DNA from 3 places in the Megamonas sp. Calf98-2 genome. Region 3 is predicted to be linked to each of the others. Evidence: riboswitches for the same ligand, from Rfam matches in the RefSeq annotation. Region 3 holds a riboswitch; each other region holds the start of a gene.
What was found. Region 3 has a riboswitch for cobalamin ahead of cbiD (cobalt-precorrin-5B (C(1))-methyltransferase CbiD). Riboswitches for the same ligand answer to the same signal wherever they lie in the genome.
Positions count from the first base shown of each region.

Region 1: linked by a shared signal. The riboswitch ahead of nikB (nickel ABC transporter permease) and the one ahead of cbiD (cobalt-precorrin-5B (C(1))-methyltransferase CbiD) in region 3 are both predicted to bind cobalamin.
Region 2: linked by a shared signal. The riboswitch ahead of BMX03_RS09025 (methylmalonyl-CoA mutase family protein) and the one ahead of cbiD (cobalt-precorrin-5B (C(1))-methyltransferase CbiD) in region 3 are both predicted to bind cobalamin.

Region 1 is NZ_FOCY01000032.1:16,209-20,466, reverse strand. It holds gene BMX03_RS09310 (site-2 protease family protein) at 1-100, opposite strand, end outside; gene BMX03_RS09305 (NUDIX domain-containing protein) at 141-686, opposite strand; cobalamin riboswitch at 972-1,157, shown strand; gene nikB (nickel ABC transporter permease) at 1,377-2,315, shown strand; gene nikC (nickel transporter permease) at 2,312-3,130, shown strand; gene BMX03_RS09290 (ABC transporter substrate-binding protein) at 3,177-4,258, shown strand, end outside.
Region 2 is NZ_FOCY01000030.1:16,944-21,201, reverse strand. It holds gene uvrB (excinuclease ABC subunit UvrB) at 1-1,007, opposite strand, end outside; gene BMX03_RS09030 (NanQ anomerase/TabA/YiaL family protein) at 1,121-1,573, shown strand; cobalamin riboswitch at 1,827-2,016, opposite strand; cobalamin riboswitch at 2,147-2,321, shown strand; gene BMX03_RS09025 (methylmalonyl-CoA mutase family protein) at 2,801-4,258, shown strand, end outside.
Region 3 is NZ_FOCY01000021.1:7,522-11,779, forward strand. It holds gene cobM (precorrin-4 C(11)-methyltransferase) at 1-279, opposite strand, end outside; gene cbiT (precorrin-6Y C5,15-methyltransferase (decarboxylating) subunit CbiT) at 304-885, opposite strand; gene cbiE (precorrin-6y C5,15-methyltransferase (decarboxylating) subunit CbiE) at 922-1,548, opposite strand; gene cbiD (cobalt-precorrin-5B (C(1))-methyltransferase CbiD) at 1,533-2,639, opposite strand; cobalamin riboswitch at 2,748-2,923, opposite strand; gene BMX03_RS07435 (GNAT family N-acetyltransferase) at 2,970-3,554, opposite strand; gene BMX03_RS07440 (heavy metal translocating P-type ATPase) at 3,764-4,258, shown strand, end outside.

The DNA of each region.
Region 1 (4,258 bases), on a different contig from region 3:
CTAAATTATCAGCAACCTTAGCATGGGCATATTCATGAACAGTCAATGCAATCAACAAACCTGGGATTGCATATATCATATCTGGACCAAAACCAAACATTAAATACCTCCTAAATTTTTAAATAACAAATATAAATAAATTATTGTTTACACAATTTTTCTGCTATTAAAATAGCAACAACAGATTTAGCATCAAAGATTTCACCTTTATTAACTAAATCGACAGCTTCGCTTAGTGGCATTTCTACTAGATTTATAAATTCATCATCATCAGTATGTTGTTTACCTTTTACTAAATCTTGTGCTAAATAAATATAAATCCATTCATTAGAGAAACCAACAGTAGTAGCTAATTTATGAATTTGTGTGTATTTATTAGCAGTATAACCTGTTTCTTCAGATAATTCACGTTTAGCACAAATTAATGGATCTTCGTCCACACTATCTAATTTGCCGGCAGGAATTTCTAAAGTTACTTTGCCAATAGGATAACGATATTGGCGCACTAAAATAATATTACCATTTGGCAATACAGGAATAACAGCAGAAGCACCTTGATGTTTTATCCATTCACGAACAGCTTTATTACCATTTGGTAATTTTACATAATCACGCTTTACATGAAGTAATACCCCATCAAAAATATCTTCGGAAGAAATTTTTTCTTCAATTAAATCTTCATACATGAAAATCCCTCTCTTTATATTATAATATTGATAACAATTATAAATTTTATATTCATAATTATATCATCTATAAAAACAATAAGCTATGAGAAAAATAATATACAAAAGTCTATTGTAAAAAGAATTTTTATGGCTGTGATTTTTGAAAATTTTTATCAATCCGCCAATAGGTTAACAACTTTACAAAATCAATATATCTTATATAAAGTTTTTAGTAATAGTAAAATTAATGAAATTTATTATAAGATAATTGACAAAGACTATCACTAATGATAACATAAGTAATAAAATATAGATAGAATAGGTGTCTATATAGACTTAATAGGGAATTCGGTATAAGCCGGAGCGGTCCCGCCACTGTAAAGACGAGCAATTCCACAATTATGTCACTGAGAAAAAATTATTTTCTTGGGAAGGCGTGAATAGCTATGACTCTGAGCCAGGAGAACTGCCTATTTAATAATCACCGTTATTACCTGCGAGCGATGGGAAGGCGATTTATACAGATATAAATATTGTATAATACTGCCTAATTCTATAAGAATTAGGCTTTTTTTCTCATATTTATAATTGTATGTTTCTCTTAAAAGTCTGCTAGCAAAGGCAGACTTTTTTTGTTTGCCTTAACGGAAGAAAGGAGAGGAGCTTTTTAATCTATAATAATGAAAAAAATAAGGAGGTTGTTTTAATTTGAAACGATTAATAAATCGTTTAATTCAATTAGTAATTACATTAATTGGTGTTAGTTTTTTAACATTTTGTTTAACTTATTTATCACCTGGTGATCCAGCAGCCATGGTTTTAGAGGCTTCAGATACTATTGTTTCTCAAGAAATAATAGAGCAAACTCGTGAAGAAATGGGACTTAATGATCCATTTCTTGTACAATATGGCAATTGGCTTTTAGGTGTAGCACAAGGCGATATGGGAATTTCTTATTCAGCAAAAAAACCTGTAATAGATAAGTTAATGGAAGGTTTTGCAGGGACTGTTTTATTAGCTTTGACTACAATTATTTTAATTATAATTATTTCCATTCCTTTGGGAATTTTTTCCGCTACACATCGCAATAGAATTCCTGACTTTTTAGTGAGAATCTTTTCTTTTATTGGTGTATCTATGCCAAGTTTTTGGGTAGGATTGATTTTATTATATATTTTTGGCTTAAAATTGGGATTATTTCCTATAGCTACTGCTAGTGTAACACCAAGTGGATTAGTGTTACCAGCACTTACTTTAGCTATCTATCAATCGGCAAAATATACTAGGCAAGTGCGTACTGTGATTTTAGATGAATTACATCAAGATTATGTAATTGGTGCTAGAGCTAGAGGATTGTCTGAAAAAGCTATTTTATGGAAACATATTTTACCTAACGCCATTTTACCTTTAATAACTTTACTAGGTATGTCCATCGGTTGGTTATTAGGTGGCGTTGCTGTTATTGAAACAGTTTTTGCTTGGCCAGGTATGGGGAGAATGGCAGTGTATGCTATTACTATGCGTGATTATCCATTAATCGAAGGATTTGTTTTATGGATTTCTATTGTGTATACAGTAATTAATTTTTTAGTAGATTTATCGTATACATATCTTGATCCTAGGCTGAAAAAAGGAGATTCAAGATGATTAAATTTATAAAGAATAATAAATTATTTTCTGTATATACATTTTTGGTTTTTTTAGTAATTCTAATTGCTATATTAGCACCTATTATTGCTACACATGACCCTTATGAATCGAATATGACCAATGTATTGCAGATGCCAAGCGGTGAACATATTTTAGGTACTGATAAATTAGGCAGAGATACCTTTTCCAGGATAATTTATGGTACACAAACTTCATTATTTATGACTATTTGTTTAGTTATATTAACGTCGACTATTGGTTCTTTAGTTGGTATTTTATCAGGTTATTTTGGTGGTAAAGTAGAAATTGTATTGATGCGTTTAGCAGATATTATGTTGTCTTTCCCAGGTGTAATTTTAGCAATTGCTATTGCTGGTATTTTAGGTGGAAGTATTATAAATACAATTTTTGCTTTAGTAATAGTAAGTTGGGCAAAATATGCTCGTCTAGTTCGTAGTTTAGTCATAAAATTACGTAATAATGATTTTATCATAGCTGCTAAAGTAAATGGTACAACAACTATTAATATTTTATGGCGCCACATATTACCAAATATATTGCCAATGATTGTAATAACAGGTGCAATGGATATTGGAACTATGATGATGGAAATAGCGGGTCTATCTTTTTTAGGTTTTGGTGCTCAACCACCTACACCAGAATGGGGATTAATGCTCAATGAAGGTCGTCAATATATTCAAACTGCTCCATGGCTGATGATTTATCCAGGGTTAGCTATTTTTATAGTAGTAGCTATATTTAATCTTTGGGGAGATAGTTTACGTGATATTTTAGACCCTAGACAGGATTGATAGATTTTATTGATAAGAAAAGAGGTTGAATATGAAAAGTTTTAGAATGAAAAAATTATGGAAGGCTATTAGTTTAAGTCTATGTGGTATATTGACCGCAGGTATAATAGCTGGTTGTGGCTCTGAAAATACAGTAGATAAAACTACTTTAAAATTTGGAGTTACAAATTTTGCAGATACTTTAGAGCCAACACAAAATTATTTTGGCTGGGTTGTGATGCGTTATGCTATTGGTGAATGTTTGGCAAAATTTGATGAAAAAATGAATGTTCAGCCATGGCTTGCGGAAAGTTGGTCTATTAGTGATGACCATTTAACATGGACTTTTAAAATCCGTGATAATGTAAAATTTTCTAATGGCAATCCAGTAACAGCTGAAGCTGTAAAAAAATCTATTGAACGTGCTTTTGCTAAAAATACTCGAGCAAAAACTTTCTTTGAATACACAGAAATGAAGGCTGATGGTCAAAATTTAATAATCACAACAAGCAAACCTCAACCTAATATGCCTGGATTTTTGGCTGACCCATTATTTATTATTGTAGATGTTACAGCAGAGGAGCAAGGCAGAGATTTTGCCAAAGAAGGTCCAATTTGTACTGGTCCATATAAAGTAGAGTCTTTTGTAAAAGAAAAGGCTGTAATGGTGAGAAATGAATATTATTGGGATGGTGAAGTTCCATTCGAGCGTGTGGAAATACCATCTATTGATGACCCTAATACTCGTGCTATGGCACTTCAATCTGGTGAAGTTAATTTTGCTGTAAATATTGCAGCTGGAGATATAGATTTATTTAGAAATAATGATAAATTCTATATCGATGAAATTTCTTCATTACGTACAGTACTTGCCCGTATCAATCAAAAAGGTATTTTAGGTGACCCAAAAGTTCGTGCTGCCTTTATTTCTGCTTGTGATCGAGAAAATTATAATAATGTATTATTGAAAGGTACATTTATTCCAGGTAAAGCACCAATACCGCCATCTATGGATTATGGCTTTGATGAGTTGACAGATCCAAATGCATATAATCCAGAAAGAGCTAAACAATTACTAGCTGAAGCTGGTTGGAAAGACACTGATGGAGATGGTATCTTAGATAAAGATGGTAAACCACTAAGTGTTGA
Region 2 (4,258 bases), on a different contig from region 3:
TACGGAGCTTCGCCAGCTTTTCTGCCTGTTAAATGGCGTGAATAATTTTCGATGCCAGAGCAATATCCCATCTCTTCCATAGTTTCTAAATCATAATTTGTGCGTTGTTTCAAACGTTGAGCTTCTAAGAGTTTATTATCATCTTCAAGGATTTTTAATTGCTGTTGAAGTTCTTCTTGTATGGAGTCGATAGCTTCTTTCATATGTTCTTTAGAAGTTACATAGTGAGAAGCAGGATAAATTAAAATGTGTTTGCGTTGACCATAGACTTCGCCAGTCAATGTATCTACTTCTAAAATGCGGTCAACCTCATCACCAAAAAGTTCAATGCGGATAGCTCTATCACTATAGCCAGCAGGAAAAATTTCAATGACATCACCACGAACGCGAAATTTACCACGGTCAAAATTTATATCATTGCGTTCATATTGGATAGAAACTAATTTTCGCAAAATATCATCACGAGGATATTCTTGACCTTCACGTACAGATAAGACTAAATCATAATAATCTTCTGGTGAACCTAAACCATAGATACAAGATACGCTAGCAACAATGATGACATCACGACGTTCGAATAAAGAACAAGTTGCAGAATGGCGAAGCTTATCAATTTCATCATTGATGGAAGAATCTTTTTCGATATAAGTATCTGTTTGGGCAATATAAGCTTCTGGTTGGTAATAATCATAGTAACTGACAAAATATTCTACAGCATTATGCGGAAAAAATTCTTTAAACTCACTAGCTAATTGTGCAGCTAGCGTTTTATTATGAGCGATAATAAGTGTAGGTTTTTGGACTTTTTCAATTAATTTAGCGATAGTGAAAGTCTTTCCTGTACCTGTAGCACCTAATAAAACTTGTGATGTTTGACCATTTTGAATGCCTTGAGCTAAAGCTTCAATCGCTTGAGGTTGGTCGCCTGTAGGTTCAAAAGGTGCTTCTACTTTAAAGGGAATTTTATTTTCAGTTTGTAATGTATTTAATTTTGGTATGTGTACCATAAAATCATCTCACTTATAATATTAATATTTAGATTTAATGATAAATGGAGAAGAATATTTTTTCAATATCATGATATAATTATTTTAATAAACTGAGAAAAGAGGTTATAAACATGATTTTTGGCAATCTTAAATATGCAGATAAGTATGATTTTTTGGCAGAAAAAATTAAAGCTTGTTTTACTTATGTAAAAGAGCATGATTTAACTACATATGAAAAAGGTAGTTATAAAATAAATGGCGATGAGTTTTTTGTTAATATCGAAAACTATGCTACAGTAAAACGTGAAGAGCGCTTTTGGGAAGCACATAAAAAATATATTGATGTGCATATGATTATTGAAGGAAAAGAAAGTATTGATGTGAGCTTTTGCGATGATATGCAAATAAAATCATTTGATGAAAATCGCGATTTTGTGGAATTAATAGGTGAAGAAAAAGCTACTGTTAACTTAATTAACAAAGGTGATTTTCTAATTTGTTATCCAGAAGATGCTCATCGTACAGCTATTATCTGTCAACAAAGTCAAACTATAAAAAAAGCTATCTTTAAAATTAAATTATAAGAAAAAAATAGCATGCTTAGAATAATACTTAAGCATGCTATACGCATAATAATAAAACAATATAATGATTAGTTTGGAATTTTGAGCAATGATTACTTTATGTTTGCTGAAGACATAAAGTAAAACCGATAAATAAAAAACCCCTTTTCGCTTTGAAAAGAGGTGAATAGACACATTGAGTAAATTCTAAAATTTACTGTCTAATCTCCTCCCCATCGCTCGCAGGTATGGCAATTAAAATAAATTAATTGCACACGGTGATTGTTAATCAGGCAGTTCTCCTGACTCGAGTTCATTACTATATCCAAGCCTTCCCAGTTTCCCAGTGACATAAATTTGGATAAGTTCCCTCATACAGTGGCGGGACCGTTTCAGCTTAATAATAAATTACGTACTGAATTCCCTATTAAGTCCAAATGGACACCTGATTCATTGAACTATATTCAGTTCTTTCTTAGAATATCACTATATAGAATATGTGTCAATACTCTATATAAAATAATTATCTTAAAATTATTTTATATAGAGTATTGACACATATATAAAATAAAAAGTATAATAAAGGCGACAAGTTGATAATGAAACCTTATAGGTGCATATTTATGCTTAATAGGGAAGACGGTTAAAATCCGGCACGGTCCCGCCGCTGTAAAGAGGAGCAAACTTCATGAATGTCACTGGGAAACTGGGAAGGCGAAGTGAGCAATGATACTGAGTCAGAAGAACTGCCTATAAGAAGCATCGTCGTTTGACCTGCGAGAGACGGGGAGAGATGTAGTAGAATGTATATGTTTTTTATACATGTAAATTCTAATTATAATTTTCTACCGTTTTTCATATATTGTTTATGAAAAGCGGTTTTTCTGTTTATAGAGATAATCCATGAAGATGGCTCATGATTATCTTAAGCAAGTGCCATCGATGTATCATATTAATTTGTTGTAAATTATGTTTAATTTACTGAAAAATTTAATCATTATTATGATTAGCATAAATGCTTGAATAATTTAATAAAAATGGTAAATAATATTTGGGGAATATATATTACCAATCCAGCCATCACTAAATTTAGTGATGGCTTTTTTATAAATTTTATATTTAATATCTAGGTAGGAGGAACTCGAACCATTTATTAGATATATAAGAGTATTTATTAACTATTCAATAATAGTATTAAATTATCCCCTTAAATGAAAATGCAGAAGCAGAGAAGGGAAATTATTATATATGGAACAAGATAAAACACTTGGCGAAGAAATTCGACAAGAAGAACAACAAGAACAAGATATTCCTGCTGTTACTTTTGATGAGTTTGAAATTCCTTCATATGAAGAATGGAAAGAAGCTGTAGTGGCATTATTGAAGGGAAAACCTTTTGAAAAAAGTATGTTTACTAAAACTTATGAAGGTATTACATTAAACCCTATTTATCGTATGGAAGATTTAGAAGGGTTAACTCATAATAAGACTTATCCAGGAATGGAAAGTAATTTACGTGGAGCTAATGCTAGTGGTTATATACATAAACCATGGACAATAGCTCAAGAGTGTGATGCTAAAACTCCTAGTGAAGCCAATGAAATGGTAAAATATGAATTATTAAAAGGTTCAACAGCTGCAAGTGTAGTTTTGGATACAGCAACACGTAAAGGTTATGATGTAGATACAGCTAATAAAGAAGAAATCGCAGATATTGGTGTTTCTTTATCGACTTTATCAGATGTAAATAAATTATTAGATGATGTTGATTTAGAAAAATTTGAAATTGATATCTATGCAGGTGCTTCTAATATAGCATTACTTTCTGCTGTTGCAGTGGTGTGTGAACAGAAAAAATTATCACTAAAAAAACTTCATGGTGCTATTACAGCAGATCCTATTGGAGAATTAGCTTTAGATGGAAAGCTTACACGACCTCTTGATGAATATTATGATGAAATGGCTCATAGTATTTGTTGGGCAGAAAAATTTGCACCAGAATTAAAGACTGTAGTAGTAAATACAGATGTTTATCACAATGGTGGTGCAAATGATATTCAAGAAGTAGCATATGCCATGAATGAAGCTGTAACATATATGAAATCTATGGAACGACGTGGCATTGATGTGAATACTTTTTGTCGTCATTTACGTTTTCATTTTAGTATAGGTGCAAATTTTTTTATGGAAATTGCTAAATTACGCAGTGTGAAAATGATTTGGGCTCAAATTGTTAAAAATTGTGGTGGAGATGATATAGCTCAAAAAATTAATATATATGTAAGTACATCGTCTTTTTGTCAAACAGTATATGATCCTTATGTAAATTTACTTCGTGCAGCTACACAATCATTTTCTGCTGTTGTTGGTGGTATGGATGGTATGTTTGTAAAACCATTTGACCATTGTATACGTCCTAGTGATGAATTTTCTCGTCGTATTGCACGAAATATTCAAATTATGGAGCAACATGAATTTAATTTTATTCAACCAATAGACCCTGCTGGTGGTAGTTGGTATCTTGAACCATTGACAGAAGAGTTTACTCAAAAGGCTTGGGCAAAATTTCAAGAAATTGAAGCTCATGGTGGTTTAATAAAAGCTTTAGAAAATAATACTGTGCAGATAGCTATTAATGAAGTATTACAAGCTCGTTTTAAAAATTTAGCAACAAGAAAAGATCGTGCTGTTGGTAATAATATGTAT
Region 3 (4,258 bases):
CATCTGTTCTTGAATAGCACCATAAATTGCAGGGTCACCAGTATGGAGTCGAACTGTCATTTTACCTTCTTGTTCTGCTGCTGTAATTGTTTCAATAACTTCACCTAAAGTCATAGAAGCACTATTATAAATTTCACAATCTGCTTTTGCATAATCTAATAATGCAGGATTTACAAGAGAACCAGCATAAATAATTACATCTGCCTCTTTTAATAATCTTTGACCTTTAACTGTAATAAGTTCAGGATCCCCAGGACCTGCACCAATAATATAAACCATAAAAAATATCCTCCCTAATTCATCTTATTTTAGTTTTTTACAAGTAACAATATAAACTGGATTTTGTGCATTGAACATATCGTATGAACCGATTTGTCTTAAACGATTTACTTGTACTTGAATTGCTTCATAAGTGTAACTTTCTTTTTGCTTCATATATGTTGTGATTTCAGATATTGTCTGGATTGTTACCGCATTTACGATAATACGTCCACCTTCATTTAATTTACTATCAATTATATCTAAAATCTCAAACATATGTTTGCCACTACCACCGATGAATACAACATCACAATTTGGCAATTCATCTAATCCTTTTGGTGCTTCTGTGGCAATGACTTTAACTTTATCTTCTAATTTAAATTTAGCAATATTTTGATGTAATAAATCAACCGCTAAATCTTTTTTCTCTATAGCATAAACTTCTCCTTGAGGAGCAAGTAAAGCCGCTTCAATAGATAAAGAACCTGTACCAGCACCAATATCCCAAATAATATTATCAGGACGAATTTTTGCCTTGCACATTGTCAAAATGCGAATTTCTTCTTTTGTCATTGGCACTTTATCGCGAATAAATTCTTCATCTGCTATTCCTGGTAAATTCAAATATGCACCAACTTTCTATTCATAATTTATTTTATATTAACCTTCAACTATCATCACACAATGACTCGCACATGCTTTTGTCTGTGCTTCATCTAAAGATAAGCTGACTATCTTTTCATCAGGATAAGAAAGTCTAGAACAAATATATGCTCTCGCATTTTTATCCCAGCCTCTTGCTATCAAATATGTGGCTATAGCATTAGAATTAAATTTATTATCTGTGAGCATACCGATTATGCGACCTGGATAATATTTTAAGTCTTCATCACTCGGCACACGTCCATGAAAACTAAGTAGACTAGCTTCTTGCCATGGAAGTGCTATCTTAGCAAAAGCTGTTTGCATGGAACTTAGTCCCGGAATTACTTTTATATTTTCTAAAGGAAAGTTCTTACGCAAAGCACTTAACAAAGAATAATATCCCGGATCACCAGATACCATTACTACTACATCATTATCATTTAATTCAACTTTTATAAAATCCATTACAGCACTGATATCTGCTTTTATGGCAAAAGTTTTTTGACCTTGATGAGAAAATTCATTTAATGCTCTCGTTCCTCCAACTAAAACATTTGCTTCATTTATAGCTTGCATAGCCATAGGAATGACATATTCTTTCGCTCCTGGACCAATTCCAGCCACAATTATTTTATGTTCCAACCTAATCTACCACCTATTTCTCTTGCATTATCGTCCATACCCAAAATTTCACCTTTCAAAGTAACCATCACAGTTCCTACTTTGAAAGCATTAAATACATGTTGTTCACTGCGAAGACTAGCTCTTTTAGCTAATAAATCATAAAAACCTTTTTCTACCAATCCATATCTTTCAATGATTGGCATAGCTGCTTCTGTTGTCTTCACTTTAAAAATTTCCTCTACGCCTTTTTTATCCATGCCCAAAAGAGCAGCATAAGAAGCTAATATTTCCAAGCGAGCATCAGCTATTTTACTATGTGTATAGAAAATTCCTCCAGCTACTTTTACCAATTTACCTAAATGACCAAATAAAAGCACTGATTTAATTCCTTCATCAGCAGCAAATTCCAACATATGACCGATAAAATTACTTGTCTGTACCATAGCTTTTGCTGGAAGATTTAATTTACTAGCAATATTTTCACCAATTTTTCCAGGAACAAAAATAATATCATCAAATCCATTTGCTTTAGCTACAGAAATCTGCGGTGTAAGCGAATTTTTAAAGCCTTCTTCAGACATTGGACGCACCACGCCAGTAGTGCCAATTACAGAAATACCGCCTTCTATACCCAATATAGGATTAAGCGTTTTTTTCGCTAGTTCCACTCCTTTAGGAATAGAAATCGTAATATCACAGCCATAACCTTCTGGCAATAATTCACGAACGACTTTCGTCATCATTTTTCGTGGTCCTGGATTTATTGCCGGCTCTCCTGGCGGAATAGATAAACCTGCCTCTGTAACTTTTCCAATACCTAAGCCAGCATAAAAATTGATTTTATCATCATCTTTATTTATTTTTACTTCCGTAAATACAGAAGCTCCATGTGTGATATCTGGGTCATCACCAGCATCTTTTATGACTTCTGCTCTTGCTCCAGTTGATGTAAGCTCTACATTTTTAATGGGAATATGCAATAATTCTCCACTTAGAGCATATAATTCAATCTCTTGAACGACATTTCCCTGTAAAGCAAGTATAGCAGCTTTTGTACCAGCAGCTGCACAAGAACCTGTTGTATAGCCACTTTTCATTTCTTTACGCATAAAAAAATCTCCCTTTGGGCAGGGAGATAGACTTATCCCGTATTTCTACGAAAAATTCTCCACCTGCCCATCTCTCGTGAGTCTGAAAAATATATCATCTATAAATTTCACGGTGTTTTTCCAATAGGCAAGTCTCCTGACTTAGGTTCCTCGCTGATTTTCGCCTTCCCAAAATAAATTATTTCAGTGACATAATTAAAAATAGCTCCCCTTACAGTGGCGGGACCGTACTGGCTCTTCCAGTTTCCTTATTAAGCTTACGCACCTATCTCTATTTAATTTAATATATTATATTATAGGCATTATCCATTAATACTGCAAATCAAATTATTATTTCTTCAATATCTTTTCCACTAAATTTTTATCTAAATCAGGCAAATAAATAATTTCTTTTGCCAATGTTTCATGTTTATTTATCATTTTTTCCATGAAAACCATATCATACCAACAATTTTGCTTATAACCACATTTTGTAAAATGAGCTATTTTCTTATAATTAAATTTTTCATGGAAAGCTATACTTTGCGGATTGGGATAGGTTATGCTTGCTACTAAATTAGTTATATTTTGCAATTTTAAAATCGCTTCTAATTTCGTATATAAAATTTCTCCTATTTTTCTACCTTGATATTTTTCATTAATATAAATAGAAGTTTCTACACACCAATTATAAGCTTGTCGTTCCCTAAAAGTAGAAGCATATGTATAACCTACTATTTCATCACCAATACAAGCTAAAATATAAGGAAATTTCGACATTATTTTTGTTATACGCTGTTTAAATTCGTCAATTATTGGCACTTCATATTCAAAAGTGATATTTGTATTTTTTACATAGGGAGCATAAATTTCTACTAATTTTTCTGCATCATCTATTTTGGCTAAACGAAAAATTATTTTTTCATCATTCTTCATTAAAATCTCTCCTCAATAACTAAATTTTTACTTAAAATCTATACAAATATTTATACTAAATAATTCTAGTCAAAATTTATATTGAGTCAAATAAAAATTTAATCATTATTGATATTCATTCTTGACACTATATACCACATAGGGTATACTAAAGACGCAAAGATAATACCCCTGGGGGTATGTAATTATTTTAGAAAAGAGGCGTACATATGGCTACTACTTCTAATTTATCTATTGATAATAATAATCACAAACAAAAAGCATATTCAATCAATATCCATTGTGCTAATTGTGCTGCCAAAATCGAACGAAAAATCAACGAATTATCTGATGTAGATAACGCTACTATTTCTATTTTGACTAAACAATTAACTTTAACAGCTAAAAATCCTGATGAATTATTACCTACTATTCAAAAAATAGCAGACAAAATTGAACCTGGCACTATAATCACTCAACTTGAAGAAAATGCTTCTAATTATAAAGAAAAAATCTATCTAATCGAAAATTTAGATTGTGCTAACTGTGGTGCTAAAATCGAAAAAAAATTAAATGAATTACCTGAAATCAAATCTGCTCAATTGACATTTGCTACTAAAAAATTAAAAATAGTAGCTCAAAATCCTGATGTACTTCTACCTCAAATAAATAAAATAGCTAATTCCATTGAAAATGGTGTAAAAATCATAAATGCTGATGAATCT